DNA from 3 places in the Paenibacillus sp. FSL P2-0173 genome. Region 3 is predicted to be linked to each of the others. Evidence: predicted binding sites of a transcription regulator. Region 3 holds the regulator's gene; each other region holds the start of a gene.
The links. Region 3 encodes Rex, which represses fermentation and respiration genes when NADH is low (regulators of the CRP and FNR family bind a similar motif). Its sites were predicted from a motif close to TTGTGAAATATTTCACAA; they were not measured.
Positions count from the first base shown of each region.

Region 1: MKX30_RS25825 (cytochrome ubiquinol oxidase subunit I) is a predicted target of Rex. The motif match lies at 2,106-2,123, and genes of this name have one in related genera.
Region 2: MKX30_RS17635 (formate/nitrite transporter family protein) is a predicted target of Rex. The motif match lies at 1,500-1,517, and genes of this name have one in related genera.

Region 1 covers NZ_JBBOYK010000007.1:165,493-170,656, forward strand. The annotation lists gene MKX30_RS25815 (sensor histidine kinase) at 1-137, shown strand, start outside; gene MKX30_RS25820 (response regulator transcription factor) at 130-1,788, shown strand; gene MKX30_RS25825 (cytochrome ubiquinol oxidase subunit I) at 2,194-3,600, shown strand; gene cydB (cytochrome d ubiquinol oxidase subunit II) at 3,587-4,600, shown strand; gene cydD (thiol reductant ABC exporter subunit CydD) at 4,600-5,164, shown strand, end outside.
Region 2 covers NZ_JBBOYK010000003.1:280,305-285,468, reverse strand. The annotation lists gene MKX30_RS17640 (FAD-dependent oxidoreductase) at 1-1,203, shown strand, start outside; gene MKX30_RS17635 (formate/nitrite transporter family protein) at 1,592-2,425, shown strand; gene MKX30_RS17630 (molybdopterin-containing oxidoreductase family protein) at 2,799-4,931, shown strand; gene MKX30_RS17625 (MFS transporter) at 4,978-5,164, shown strand, end outside.
Region 3 covers NZ_JBBOYK010000001.1:720,594-725,757, forward strand. The annotation lists gene MKX30_RS03060 (cell wall elongation regulator TseB-like domain-containing protein) at 1-292, opposite strand, end outside; gene MKX30_RS03065 (amidohydrolase) at 330-1,631, opposite strand; gene MKX30_RS03070 (redox-sensing transcriptional repressor Rex) at 1,618-2,271, opposite strand; gene dinG (ATP-dependent DNA helicase DinG) at 2,316-5,164, opposite strand, start outside.

The sequences.
Region 1 (5,164 bases), on a different contig from region 3:
GTATTGGCCTGCGTAATGTACATCAACGTCTAACATTGATGTACGGCGAACGTTATGGACTGCATATTGAAAGCGCATTACAAGAAGGAACAACCGTATACTTTTCCATACCAAGGGGGGAAGAGTCGAATGTATAAAGCAATGATTGTAGATGATGAGCCTGCGATTCGTGAAGGATTGTCCTCCATTATTGACTGGGGGAATTGTGGCTTCCGTATTGTCGATACGGCAGGGAACGGACGCGAGGCTCTGGATAAGTTCGGAGAGCATCGACCGGAGCTGGTCATTGTAGATATTCGTATGCCCGGGATGAGTGGGCTGGAGGTCATACGAAGCATACGTGAAAAGAACGGAGAGCCGTTTCACTTTCTCATATTAAGCGGATATGCAGACTTTGATTATGCACGGCAAGCCATGGGCTTCGGGGTGGATGGCTACCTACTGAAGCCAGTTGATGAGGAAGAAATGACGACAGAGTTGAAACGGGTACGGCAAAACATTGAGGACGAGAAAGAAGATGGCAAATGGGGAAGTCCGCCTTCCCATGAGCGTAATTGGATCGAAGCACTATTGTTTCCGGTTCATCAAGAGCATGCTCGTAATGCTGTGGAAAGCAGCGATTCTCTTCACAGAGCATCCAAGCAAGCTGAACATCAAAGCGGTAACGGAAAACATGGACAACAGCCCGTGTTACCAGCGTTGGACTGGAGTAGCTATCAGGTTATTCTGCTGGATTTACGTATACCTGACTGGGATCGGCAAGCTCGGCTGGCGGCAGCAAAGCAGCGGCTAACAGAATTGTGCCATGAGCAGGGCAGAGGTATCGTGTTTGAGGCTGGAATATATATGGGTCTTTTGCTTCCCGCCACGTTAAAAACGGAGAAAGATGCTGTTCAGTTACTGGCTGCTTGGCGACAGGAGCTAAAGCCGTGGGCAAAGGAAATTTATGTGGCTGCCGGTGATCCTGTAGCCATTCTTAACGACATTCCTAGGTCTTTTGAGCAGGCACTACGATTGTTAGAACGTACGTTTTTGTTCCGGGCAGAAAGAGCCATGCTTTCCGGAGACCTACACGAATTGGAGACAGTCGAGACTGAAAGGAGTGGAGCGTCTGATAGTGCCACAGATGATCCCATACGTTATGCAGAAAAGCTGTACTATGCGCTAGATATGGCTAATAGTGAAGCTGCAACCCGTGTCATTAAGGAAATGGAAGGGCAATTTCCACGGATTTATCGCACAGAATCTGCAATCAAGGCGGCGTTCGCCCAAACATTCACACTGGCGTTGAACAAGTATGCAGCCGGACAGGATCACAGCCGAACCGTGCTAGAGGAGCACTCCAGCTTTATAACCGATGTATATGCTTATTCCACATTGGGCGAGCTGGTGGATCACTCGCTGGAGCATGTGTTGCAATGGATTGGCCAGACTGATCCTAGTGGCAAGGACATCATCATGAAACAAATGATTGACTTTATACATAGTCATTATGATGAAAATTTGCGACTGGAGTTACTGGCAGATATGTTCAATTATAATAGTGGCTATTTGGGCAAACTGTTCAAAAGTCATACGGGTGAGGCCTTTAATGCCTACCTGGATAAGGTGAGGATTGAGCGAGCAAGGGAATTGCTTGCACAAGGAATTAAGGTACACCAGGTGGCGGAACACGTGGGATATGCGAATGCAGATTATTTTCATAGTAAATTTAAAAAGTATGTTGGAATGTCACCTTCCTCCTACCGTAATCGGGTTCAAAAGAACGGAGGAACAGATGGCTGTTGATAGAATCCCTAGGTTTAGCGCAATGAGTCTCTCTTGCAGATGTCGGAGGTACAACCTCCGAACGAAGAGAGGCTCTTTTTTTATGGTGGATAAATGGATAGATCAATCGAAAATGTCACATTCATTATGGAGTTTAGGGCGTTTTCATCAAATGGACACCATTTTGACACGGCTTTGACACGATGTTCACATTTTCGATTCTATTTCATTTAAATTTATTCTATATAATGGGGATAATCTGAAGCCGGATCATGACAACCATGGTGAAGGTAGTTGAGTGAGTCATTTTCTAAAAAGTGACCGCTGCATATGTAAGAATGTGAATACTATCACTAATGTAGAAGACTTCAGATTACAGACACTATAAACCAATGTTAAGAGAAGTGCAGGGGGAGGAGCAACATCATGGACGTATTGGATTTGGCACGGTTGCAGTTTGCAACTACAACGATTCTTCACTTTGTTTATGTGCCGATCTCCATTGGATTGTCGTTATTGGTGGCAATTATGGAGACTATGTATGTTATCAAAAAAAATGACTTGTACAAAAAAATGGCTCAATTCTGGGGAACGTTTCTGCTGATTAACTTTGCATTGGGCGTAGTCACCGGGATTTTGCAAGAATTCCAGTTCGGGATGAATTGGTCGGACTTTTCCCGTTTTGTCGGTGATGTATTCGGTACGCCGCTGGCGATTGAAGCGCTGCTTGCATTTTTCCTGGAATCGACCTTTATCGGATTATGGGTATTCGGTTGGGAAAGATTGTCCAAAACGGTCCATTTAATCTGTATGTGGCTGGTATCTATCGGTACGATGTTATCGGCGTTGTGGATTCTAGCTGCTAATTCATTCATGCAGCGTCCAGTAGGATATGAGATTCAAAATGGACGTGCAGAAATGAAAGATTTTGCTGCTCTGTTAACGAATGAACAACTGTTATGGGAATTTCCGCATACGTTGTTTGCTGCTTTTGCAACGGGGGCATTTCTTATCGCGGGTATCAGTGCATGGAAGCTGATGCACAAAAAGAATATGGACTTTTTTAAACCTTCTTTTAAATTGAGCATTATTGTTGCCTTAATCAGTGCCATTGCTATTCCTTTGTTTGGTCATGGTCAGGCTCAATATTTAGTGAAAACACAACCGATGAAGATGGCTGCCAGTGAGGGCTTATGGGAGAACAGCGGTGACCCCGCTCCTTGGACAGTTATCGCGGGTATTGATCCTGAAAAGAAGGAAAATACCTTTGAAATTAAAGTTCCTTTTGCTCTGAGTTTTCTATCTTATAGTAAATTTTCCGGCTCTGTGCCTGGTATGAATGAGCTTCAAGCAGAATATGAAAAAACCTATGGTCCGGGCGATTATATCCCGCCAGTACGTACCACGTTCTGGAGCTTCCGTATTATGATTGCGGCGGGATGTGGCATGATTGCACTCGCTTTATACGGTGCTTACCTGACGTTCCGTAAAAAGCTGGAAGGTTCACATCGCTGGTTCTTCCGTCTTATGATATGGGGGATATCCCTTCCATTCATTGGGAATACTGCTGGTTGGATCATGACCGAAATAGGTCGCCAACCGTGGACTGTATTTGGTTTGCTTCAAACAAAAGATTCTGTTTCGCCTACGGTTGTGGCAGGAGAAGTGCTGTTCTCGTTCATCTCATTTACCACATTGTATTTAATTTTAACAGGTGTGCTGGCATTTCTGTTTTACCGTACGGCTCGCAAAGGTCCAGATATCGAGCCACATCAGCAAACGGTAATTCATGATCCATTTGCCCAAGGGGGTGACAATAATGACGCTAAATGATTTATGGTTCTTATTGATCGCAGTGTTGTTTACCGGTTTCTTTTTTCTGGAGGGCTTTGATTTTGGCGTGGGGATGGCCACGGGATTGGTACCGCGCAATGACCAACAAAAACGTTTGATGATCAATACGATTGGTCCATTTTGGGATGCCAACGAAGTGTGGCTGATTACAGCAGCAGGTGCGATGTTTGCCGCTTTCCCGCATTTTTATGCAACTATGTTCAGCGGATATTATCTGGTATTTGTCTTTATTTTGCTAGGTTTGATCTTGCGTGGAGTTTCTTTTGAGTTCCGCGGCAAGGCTGAAGGGAAATGGTGGACAGGAACGTGGGATGCCTGCATTCTGATTGGTAGCTTTCTACCGCCGATGCTGTTCGGTATGGCTTTTGCGGCTTTGGTGAAAGGTGTACCTATTCAGCAAAACATGGATTTGAAAGCTGGATTTTCCGATGTGTTCAATGGATACACCGTATGGATTGGACTGACAGTGGTCGGAATGTGCCTAATGCATGGGCTGACGTTCATTTCCCTGCGGACGATTGGAGAAGTACGGGATCGTGCTCGCGTGATTGCGTCCAAATTTCTTCCGGTATTGGGCATTTTACTCGCTGGCATGGTGGTATGGACTTATTTTGCAACGGATTTATTTGCACGTCGCGGTCCCTTTATGTATGCTGCGGTAGCAGTGGGAATTGTCGCCTATGTGCTGACGTGGTACTTCCTGAAGCAGCGCCGCGAAGGATGGGCCTTCGGGATGACAGGGGCATTGATTTTGCTGACCTTCGTTTCGTTATTCGTTGGTTTGTTCCCAAGATTTATGGTGAGCTCGATTAACAGTGCTTTTGATTTGACGATTTATAATGCAAGCTCCAGTCATTACACACTGAAAGCCATGACGATTGTTGCAGCAACGCTTTTACCCTTTGTGCTGGCTTATCAGGCGTGGAGCTATTTTGTTTTCCATAAGCGTCTCAGTGAGAAGGATCATTTGGAATACTAATGGATAAGGCATGGTTAGAATTAAAGGGCATTCGGCCAGTAATGCTGCTACTGGCTGCCCTTTCCCTGCTCCAGGGGGCTGCTGTGATTGCACAAGCAGTCTTCTTGGCAAAGGCTGTTACGATTTTATTTAATAAAAATCCGCTGGTGATGGCTTGGCCGTCGCTGGCGTTGTTTTTCGCTGCTTTTGCAATGAGGCATACGATGATCTGGCTGCAACGTCGGACAGCCGGCCGTTTTGCCGAAGCTTCAGGCGCTTCCTTACGGGAGCGTCTGCTTGCACGTTTGTTCGAACGGGGGCCGGGTTTTGCAGCGCAGGAAGGCAGCGGCAAGTTGGTGACGCTAGCATTGGACGGCATGGATCGTTTTCGCACGTATTTGGAACTGTCCATTCCTCGAATGATTGACATGATGGCTGTAACTATACTTGTGCTTGTGTATGTTTTCACATTGGATGTCATTTCAGGTGTAATTTTGACGACTACGATGCCGATTCTGGTGGGCTTCTTTATTTTGCTCGGCTTGGCAGCGCGGAAGCAGGCAGACAAGCAATGGCGTTCCTATC
Region 2 (5,164 bases), on a different contig from region 3:
GATCCGCACGGACTGTTTTATTCGTCTCCAGATCAACTGGCTGACTTGGGTGTAGAGACCAAGATGCTTCATGAGGTAACGAGTGTGGATACGGCAGGCAAGACGCTGCATGCACGTAATCTCCAAACAGGTGAAGAATTTACAGACACATTTGATAAATTAATTGTGACCACAGGATCATGGCCTATTATTCCGAAGCTGGAAGGCATTGAACTTGATCATATTTTGCTCTGTAAAAACTATAATCATTCGAATGATATCATTGAGAAAGCCCAGCATGTACAGAACATTACAGTTGTCGGAGCTGGATACATTGGTGTTGAACTGGTAGAAGCTTTCCAAATGAACGGTAAAAATGTAACACTGATCGACAGTGCTGATCGTATATTGAATAAGTATTTGGACCATGAGTATACAGACCGGATTGAAAGTTCCCTGAAGGAGCATGGCATTAAGCTGGTACTTGGCGAGACGGTGAGTCGTTTTGAGGGTACGAACGGTAAGGTAAGTAAAGTCGTGACCTCTAAAGGAGAATATGAAACAGAGCTTGTTATTCTCTGCATCGGTTTCCGACCTCAAACGGATCTGCTCAAAGGTCAGGTAGATATGTTGCCTAACGGTGCGATCATTGTGGATAACTATATGCAAAGTAGCTGCCCGGACGTGTTTGCAGCAGGTGACAGCTGTGCAATCCGCTATAATCCGACAGGCAAAACGGCTTATATCCCTTTGGCAACCAACGCAGTTCGTATGGGTACGCTGGTAGCACGTAATCTGGTACAACCAACCATTGCCTACATGGGAACCCAAGGAACTTCGGGTATCAAAATTTACGAAGACAATATTGCAGGAACAGGCATGACGGAAGCGGCGGCAACGGACGAAGGCATGACTGTAGAAGCTGTAACCATTGAAGACAGCTACCGGCCTGAATTTATGCCAACCTCCGAAAAGGTATTACTGAAAGTGGTATATGAGCAGGAGACACGGAGAATTTTGGGGGCACAAATTATGTCGAAGGTGGATTTGACGCAATCCATTAACACGCTATCCGTAGCCATTCAAAATCATATGACTATTGACCAGTTGGCCTTTGTCGATTTCTTCTTCCAGCCGCATTATAACAAGCCTTGGAATTTCCTGAACGCAGCAGGTTTACAAGCATTGCCTACAATATCCGAACGGAACCCAGTTACTGTATAATTCGGTTTGTCTGTGACATTGTTCATAAGTTTGTCAACAATCTGAGACGTATGGACGAATCCTTATAGTACAATATAGAGTAGCATAAGGATTAGGGGGTAAGTAGCTTATGGATTTGTTTTATATCCTTTTTCTTGTAGTCGTAGCGCTGGTAGGCCTCGGTGGAGTTATTTGGTTCTTGAGAGCAGTTGAAAAGGAAGAATACAACTAAATGCAAAGCGCGTAGTAGCGCAGTAGATGTAATAATACAGAAAAGACAGTCCTTTTTCCAAGGGCTGTTTTTTTAATGCTTGATAAAGTGATTTTTTTCACAAACATAATCACTGATTTTAAATAAAATATGAAAGAAGAACATTTTAGTGAAAAGATATTAAAGGAGCGGGGACATATGGCGAGCTATAAACCGGGGCAAATTGCCGAAAAGACGGTGGAAACAGGAGTGGCCAAGGCGAACAACCCGTGGACTGTGGCGGTGGTACTGGGATTTTTGGCAGGTGCATTTATTGCACTCGGGTTTTTGCTGGATATACGTGTTATTGCAAGTGCGCCTAAAGAATGGGGGAGCATTGCCACCTTTATTGGAGCTGCGGTGTTCCCTGTAGGTCTGGTATTAGTTTTGATCGCCGGCGGAGAATTGCTGACCGGCAATATGATGGCGGTCCCTTTGGCGAGATGGGCAGGACGGATTAAGACAGGGGCCATGCTTCGTAATTTGGCGATTATTACGCTCAGTAATTTTGCGGGTGCGTTATTCGTTGCATTTTTCTTTGGCCATGTGCTGGGTTTGACAGAAACGGGCCCTTACCTGGACAAAGTGGTGGATATGGCAGGACATAAGCTACATGAAAGCTTTTTGCAGTCTTTTATATCGGGTATAGGATGTAACTGGCTCGTAGCACTGGCTGTATGGCTGGCTTATAGCACAGACTCAATTGGCGGCAAAATTATGGGGATTTGGTTCCCGACCATGGCCTTTGTCGCTATTGGATTTCAGCACGTTGTTGCCAATATGTTTCTCATTCCGGCGGCTATTTTTGCAGGCCACTTTTCATGGGCAGATTATGTTATGAACTTCATTCCGGTCTGGCTGGGGAATTTGGTAGGAGGTAGCCTGTTTGTGGCTGGAGCCTACTGGTTGGCCTATTTAAAAAAGCCTCAAGCCAACGCACATCCAGTGAATGAATCTCCAACCACTTCTTCGGTTGCACATCAAATCCGTTGAGTGATCCTGCTTAATTACGGCACTTTAAACAGCAATAAACAAAGCAAATCCGCCATGACAGGCCCGGGGGAACGAAACCTGTCATGGCGGATTTTTTTGGGAGTGGTCCATGATTTGGCATGGAGGATGAGTGTGCTCTCGTCCCATAATGCCTTGATCTCTTTTACCCTCGGTAAGATATGATGAAACAGGATGTCGAAAAAAATTATGATTCTTAAAAAAATCCGTTTTGCTCTATGCAGCAGACGGATTTTTTTAATATTTTGGAGAGCGGCTGTGTGGGAAAATCCTTCTCTTGCCATAGGCCAAAGCTGTGGATATGATAAGATCAGTGTAATTTTTGGAAACGGTAACGGAAAGGAGCATCAACACTATGGATCATCGCAATAGCGCGCCTCCTGAGGCCACGCTTCAACAAGACTTACAGAGGGGACAGCGGATGACGGAGCAGCAGGACGGTATTTTTCCGGCTGTATGCCCGTTAGATTGCCCGGATACGTGTGGGCTCCTGCTTCACAAGGAAAATGGAAAGATAGTCAAGGTCACTGGGAACCCGGATCATCCTATTACCAAAGGCGCTATTTGTAACAAAGTTCGCAATATGACGGAGCGGGTATATGATCCTGATCGGGTGCTCTATCCGTTGAAACGTATAGGCCCCAAAGGAGAAGGGAAGTTTGAACGAATTAGCTGGGAGGAAGCGGTCGATACCATTACAGGTCGATTCAAGGAGCTGATACGTACGGACGGATCGGAATCTATTCTCCCCTACAGCTTTTATGGCAATATGGGCGTATTGAGTGTGGATGGAATGGATCGCCGATTTTTTAATGCGCTGGGTTCAAGCCAACTGGATCAGACGATTTGCAGCGTGGCTGGGAATGAAGGCTGGGCATCCGTTATGGGCTTTAAGGGCGGCACCAGCCCGGAGGACACGGAGGATGCAGACCTCATTATTGTGTGGGGTGGAAATGTCATTAGCACCAACATGCATCAGGTCGTTTTGGCTGAGAAGGCACGTAAAAAGGGTGCTAAGGTGGTCGTTATTGACGTTCATCGCAACCGGACGGCGCAATGGGCGGATTGGTTCATTCCGTTATATCCGGGGACGGATACGGCGCTCGCGCTGGGTGTTATGAATGTGCTGTTCGCTCAGGGACTGACGGACGACGAATTTTTACATCGCTACACGGTAGGCCATGAGGAACTGCGCGAGCATGTTAAGACATATACACCAGAGCGAGTTTCGCGGATTACCGGCGTGCCGGAAGCAGATATTATCCGTTTAGCGGAAATGTACGGAACTGCGCGAGCAGCGTATATCAATATAGGTAATGGGCTTCAGCATCATGATAATGGCGGTATGAACGTACGTGCGGTTACATGCTTGCCTGCGCTCACTGGACAATGGCTAAAGCACGGCGGGGGAGCGTCACGCTCTAATGGCGCTTATGGCAAATTTAACGGCGCCAATCTGGCGCGTCCTGATCTGCGACAGAACCCGGATGCCCGGGTGATCAACATGAACCGGATCGGAGAAGCGCTGCTACAGAAGGAACAGCCGATTAAGGCGTTATTTGTATACTGCAGTAACCCGGTAGTTGTAGCTCCCGATTCGGAACGGGTGACTGAAGGATTTGAACGAGAGGATTTGTTCACAGTCGTACATGACCTGTTTCTTACGGATACGGCCCGTTATGCCGATATTGTGCTGCCTGCAGCGTCTTCCTTTGAGGGTACAGACCTATATAAATCCTACTGGCATCACTATGTCCAGATGCAGGAACCCGTCATTGCTCCACTCGGGGAAAGCAAAAGCAATTATGAGCTGTTTAGCCTGCTCGGACGGGCTATGGGCTTTGACGAAGCTGCCTTTACGGAAAGTGAAGCGGACATGATCGCAGGCGCGCTGGATAATCCAACGAACCCTTATCTCAACGGTGTAACCTTGGAAGCCTTAAAGAAGTCACCTTTTGTAAAGCTCGATATGTCGCCAAAGGCCACTTATTTGGATCGTCTAACCACGCCTTCAGGCAAGATTGAGCTATATTCGGAAAAAATGAAACAAGCAGGTCTGCCCGCGATGCCTTCATATGTGCCGCTGATTGAGGGGTATGATGGAGAGCATCGACCGCAAGCGGACGAGCGGTTTCCATTAATGTTTATTTCACCGCCAAACCATAATTTTCTGAATTCTACTTTCGCTAACTTACCCAAGCATCAGCGGCTGGAGCGGGAGCCCTTGCTACAAATTCACCCGGAGGATGCTCAGACAAGAGGCATCGCGGATGGTGAACCGGTTACCGTATGGAATGATCGGGGGACGTATGAGCTGAAAGCCAAAGTCACCGATCTGATGCTGCCAGGTACAGTGATTAGCCAGGGATTATGGTGGGAAGGCAAAGGACGCAGACAGCGTGCCAATGTGTTAACCTCTGATCGGCTGTCGGATATGGGACAGGGGGCTACTTTCTTCTCAACGGTGGTGAATGTGAAGCCCCAATGAGATAATGCCATTTATGGCGTCAGATGCAAAAGGAGAAACAAAAGATATGAAATGGTTGGAGTCTTATCCGAAAGAAGTGAAAGTGTTTCTCGTTGCTAGCCTGATTAATTCTGCTGGAAGTTCCCTGATGTGGCCGTTGGTTAGCATGTATGTGTTTGACGAACTGAACCGTAGTATGGGAGATGCAGGGATTGCGATTTTAGTGCAGTCTCTGGGCGGAATTTTTGGTCAAG
Region 3 (5,164 bases):
TATCTGCGGCAGGTACGTTAGGTTGTCCTTCCACTTTTTGAAAAGGAACCCACACCATTATATTTTCATTCTGTGCATTTTTCCCCTGAACCACCCAATATACCTGATCCCACACAGACTTCCATGTTTGAGTCGTGCTAACCAGACCAGCTGATTGCTTGGCCTTAATGATAGCGGCATTTTTCTCAGCCACCTGGTCTTGAGTAACATAGGAATAATACCAGAAAATGCTGACCAGGATCAGTATCACGGCCAAAATGGCGACCGCTATCCATTTTTTCTTATTTTTCAAACCTGTGCTTCCTCTCTAAGGGGATGTGACACCTAAATTAGCGCGACAGCAGCCCTTCAAAGGCGGCTTGTGCCTCATGTTTGATACGTTCCTCGTCCATAGTCAGGCATTCGCCGTTTTTCACAACCTGGCGACCGTCTACCCACACATGAGCCACGTCCTTGGCGCTTGCAGAGTATACCGCATGGGAAATAAGATCTGTACGCGGCAAGAAATGTGCCTGATTCAGATCCAACGCGATAAAGTCAGCCTTGTTGCCCGCTGCCAACGCTCCTACTTCTTTTAAACCAATCGACTTTGCACCGTATTCTGTTGCCAGACGCAGCGCTTCACTTGCAGGAACTGCCGTAGGGTCACCGGATACACCCTTGTGAATAAGTGCCGCCAGACGCATTTCCTCGAACATATCCAGGTTATTATTGCTGGCAGGACCATCCGTTCCGAGAGAAACAGTAACCCCTGCACGCAGCAATTCAGGCACTCTTGCCACACCACTTGCCAGCTTCAAGTTGCTACCCGGATTGTGCGAAACCGCTACACCACGTTCAGCCAGTAAAGCTATTTCTTCGTCGTTCAAATGAACGCCATGGGCAATAAGCGAAGGACGGGAGAAAAAGCCAAGCTTATCCAAATGTGCAACTGGACGCAAACCGTAGTCGCGTACGTTTTGCTCCACTTCGGCGATCGTCTCAGACATGTGCGTATGCAGTGGCAAGTCCAGATCATGCGCTGCTTGTACGAATTTTTCAATAAACGCAGGTGGACATGTGTATGGCGCGTGCGGAGACATCATCGTTGTAATACGCCCGTCTGCTTTACCATGCCAGTTACGCGCAAAAGTCACGGCCTCAGCCAGCTTGATTCGCTGTTCTTCTTCCGAGCATAGTCCAATTGCTCCACGCATCAGACTTGCACGAATACCTGACTCTTCAGCTACACGAGCCACCTCATCCATATGATCGTACATGTCCAGGAAGGTCGTTGTTCCACCTTTCAGCATTTCCAGCACAGACAAGGACGTACCCCAGTACACGTCCGTAGATGTAAACTTGGCTTCCATAGGCCACATTTTCTCCTGAAGCCATACTTGAAGTGCCAAGTCATCTCCATGCCCACGCAGCAGAGACATCGCCGCATGACCATGAGTATTAATCAGACCAGGTAAAAACAATAGCCCCTTACCATCGATCGCTTCCGTCTCTTCCTCACCCGCAGGCAAAGTTTCGCCAATATAAGTAATACGGCTATCCTCCACAATCATAAAACCATGGACTACCCCAGCTTCTGATCCATTTACGGCAAAAGAGCCGTTTTTAATCATCCATTTATTCACTGTCATATTGTGTTTCTTCCTTTCCGTCCTCCAAATAATAAGCGAGGCTAAGCAAATCAGTTGTAAAGTCTGTGGCATGAATCCGAATGTTGGCCGGTGCCTTGAGAGTAGTCGGTGCAAAGTTCAGGATCGCTCCAATTCCGCTCTCAATAAGCCTGTCAGCCACGTGCTGTGCTTCAAAATCAGGTACGGTAATAATCCCGATTCGAATGTTTTTTTCTTTCACAGTCGCTTCCAGTTCATCCATCGGTTGAACGACCAATGTATTGATCTTGGTCCCTACCTTATCCGGAAACGCATCAAATACTGCGACAATCTTCATATTGTCTTTTAAATAAGCGTTATAATTCGAAAGGGCTTGCCCCAGATTACCCGCACCGACCAATACGACATTAATTTGCTGGTCGATTTTCAGGATATGGCGTATTTTCTCAATTAGATAAGAAACATCATAACCGATACCCTTCCGACCAAAATCTCCAAAATAGGCGAGATCTTTACGGATTTGGGCCGGGTTCAAATCTAGCCTCTGTCCCAACTCTTGAGAAGAGACCGTAGCCACCTCCCGTTTGTGAAGTGCATTCAGATAACGTAAATATACGGGTAACCTCCGTACGACAGCCTCTGAAATTTTATCTGATTTCATACTTGCTCCCCCTAATTGTAACGAACATACTTAGTGTCCGTCCGTTATGCCTCTGTCTCCGGGGCGGATTGGAGCCATTCGGCGATGCGGGGCACCATTTGCTCCGATGGCATATGCTCCATTTTTGGTCCCGGTAACGAGTACAAAAAGTGCTTTCCGTAATAGGATTCGATCACACGCGTATCGTAAACGATAACGACCCCGTGGTCGCTCGCTGTACGTACTAACCGACCAAATCCCTGTTTGAAGCGAATGACCGCTTGTGGTACAGACAGCTTCATAAATGGATTCTTCTTCTGCTGCTGAAGCAGCTCGCTTTTTGCCTCCAGCAACGGGTGATTCGGCGGTTGAAACGGCAAGCGAACAATGGCCAGACAAGTCAGAGCCTTTCCTGGAATATCGACGCCTTCCCAGAAGCTGCTGGTTCCCAGCAATACAGAAGCTTTGGCTTCCTGAAAACGGCGGGTTAGCTTGCTGCGACTCCCACTGTCCACACCTTGTCCCAGCACAGTAATTTCGCTGGATGCTAAGGCCTCTTTGAGCGGCTCATACACTTGCCGGAGCATCCGATAGGAAGTAAACAGAACGAGCATTCTCCCCCGCGTCGCCTGAGCAGTCGCTCCTAGAGAGCTAACGAGCATATCTACAAAGTGTGCATCTCCTACACTGCCCTTCACGCTTGGGAAATCCCGTGGAATGACCAGCAACACCTGATCCCTGTAATTAAAGGGTGACGGGAGCTGCGAAGTCATCAGCCGCTCTTGATCTGCGGCCTCCTGCAAGCCGAGCTGATCGATCATGTACTGAAACGACTTATCTACCGATAAGGTAGCAGACGTCAGAATAATGCTTCTTTTTTTGTCAAAAAACATTTCTTTCAACTGGCGGCTCACATCGACGGGCACCGCATAAAATTGCAATGATTTACTACGGAATTGCCCACTCGCTTCGAGCCAGTATACGGTTGTTTCATCATCGAGTCGGATAAAAAAGCGCAAATTTTCTCGGATTCCCGCCAAATCCTTGAGCAGACCCGTGATATCTGTAATAAGGCTATCTGCCGCATAATCGTCATGTTCTTCCTTGACGTCCAGCATCAGCTTGTCGCCCTTGCGCAAAATTTCGCTCATCGTTACATATAGCTGATTTTCCAAAGCACCCGCCTGATCCCACTTTGCAGGCTTGGCCGAAGGTTTGAGACGGGAAGAAAACTGTCCTGTTTCACCCGGTGTCGCATCGCTTCGCTCTGGCAACATGCCAAACAGCTTGTCGCTTAGCAGGTCCCAAGTTTCCTTAACCTCTAACACGAGCGGATACATCTGGTCGATGGTTGAAGCCCAATCCGCCGACTTCTCGTGCCCCGATTTTGCCAACTGTTGACGAAGTGAAGGCAGTTGTCCATTCTTGCTGTCTTTGAACAGTCGCGTCAGTGTATGCACGAGTGTGAAATATTTCATATGCATACCTAGGTGCTTACCAGCTACTTCCTCCAGGTGATGGGCTTCATCAATCACCAGATGTTCATAGCTCGGCAACAACTGGTGACTGGCTTTGACGTCTGTGAACAACTTAGAGTGATTCGTAATAACGACATCCGCTATCCCTGCTTCATGGCGTGCACGATGATAATAACATTTGCGGAACCATGGACAAGAACGACCAAGACAGGACTCTGAATCACTCGCCACCGTTTCCCAGAAATCCCCTCCACGGTTGCTCAGATTCAGTTCTTCATCATCACCGGTTTCTGTTAGCGTCAACCAGACGATCATCTGAGCCGCTGTAATTAAGTCTTCCTTCGGTGTCGCGAAGTCTCTTCTGTTTATTTTATGTTCAAACTTACGCAGACACAAATAATGTCCCCGACCCTTGAAAATAGCAGCCCGGAACGGAAACGGAATCACCTTGGTCAGCATAGGAATGTCGCGCTCGCGTAATTGCTCCTGCAGGTTGATCGTATGTGTACTTACCATAACGCGCTGTCCTTTTTTTACACTGTGATACAGCGATGGGAGCAAATAACCGAGAGACTTTCCTGTTCCTGTACCTGCTTCGATCAGCAGATGCTTGTCTTCACTCAGTGCCTGATTTACACCCTCAATCATCTGTATCTGCGCCTCGCGCTCCTCATATTGGCTCAAGGATGAACGCAAATTGTCCCGCACATCATCCATGTACTCCTCAAAGGAAACACCTGAAAGTGGATTCGGGTCATCTTCTCTACGCGGTGCAGCTAGCTCCGTCCAATCTTCCACTTTTAGCGCAAGCTGACGAAAAAACTGATGTCCCTCCAAATCCTGAATAGGATCAAGCTCTTTCTCTTCACGCACCCCATCAAGAAACCATCCAAGGTCACTGTCTTCCTCTGCAAACAAATCACTAAGCCGCTGTATCGTTATCAGAGGTAATGCTTGAAGCTCACCCAGACACTTTAAAAACACCTCAGCGGTAGCCAACGCGTCGCTGTCTGCTTGGTGAGGGCGATCATGCGCCAGCCCGAACTCAGAAGACACAAAACCCAACTGATACGAAGATAGCGATGGAAACATAATTTTCAGAAAATCCATTGTATCCAAGATTCTTCCGCTAAACGGTAAATATCCGCACCGATCCAGAGCGTTTTGCAAAAAATTAAAATCAAACGCCACATTATGACCGACCAGCACAACATCGTCCAGCATAGGCACGAGCTCCATCATCATTTCTTCAAGTGCAGGAGCATCCTTGACGTCATCGTCTGTAATTCCGGTCAATCCAGTGATAAAAGGTGGAATAGATCTGCCAGGGTTCACATAAGAGCCGTAAACACGGGAAATGCTGTTATCATGATCTATAATTGCAAGTCCGACTTGAATGATGTCATCCGCGGACTGGGTGCCTGTCGTTTCAAAAT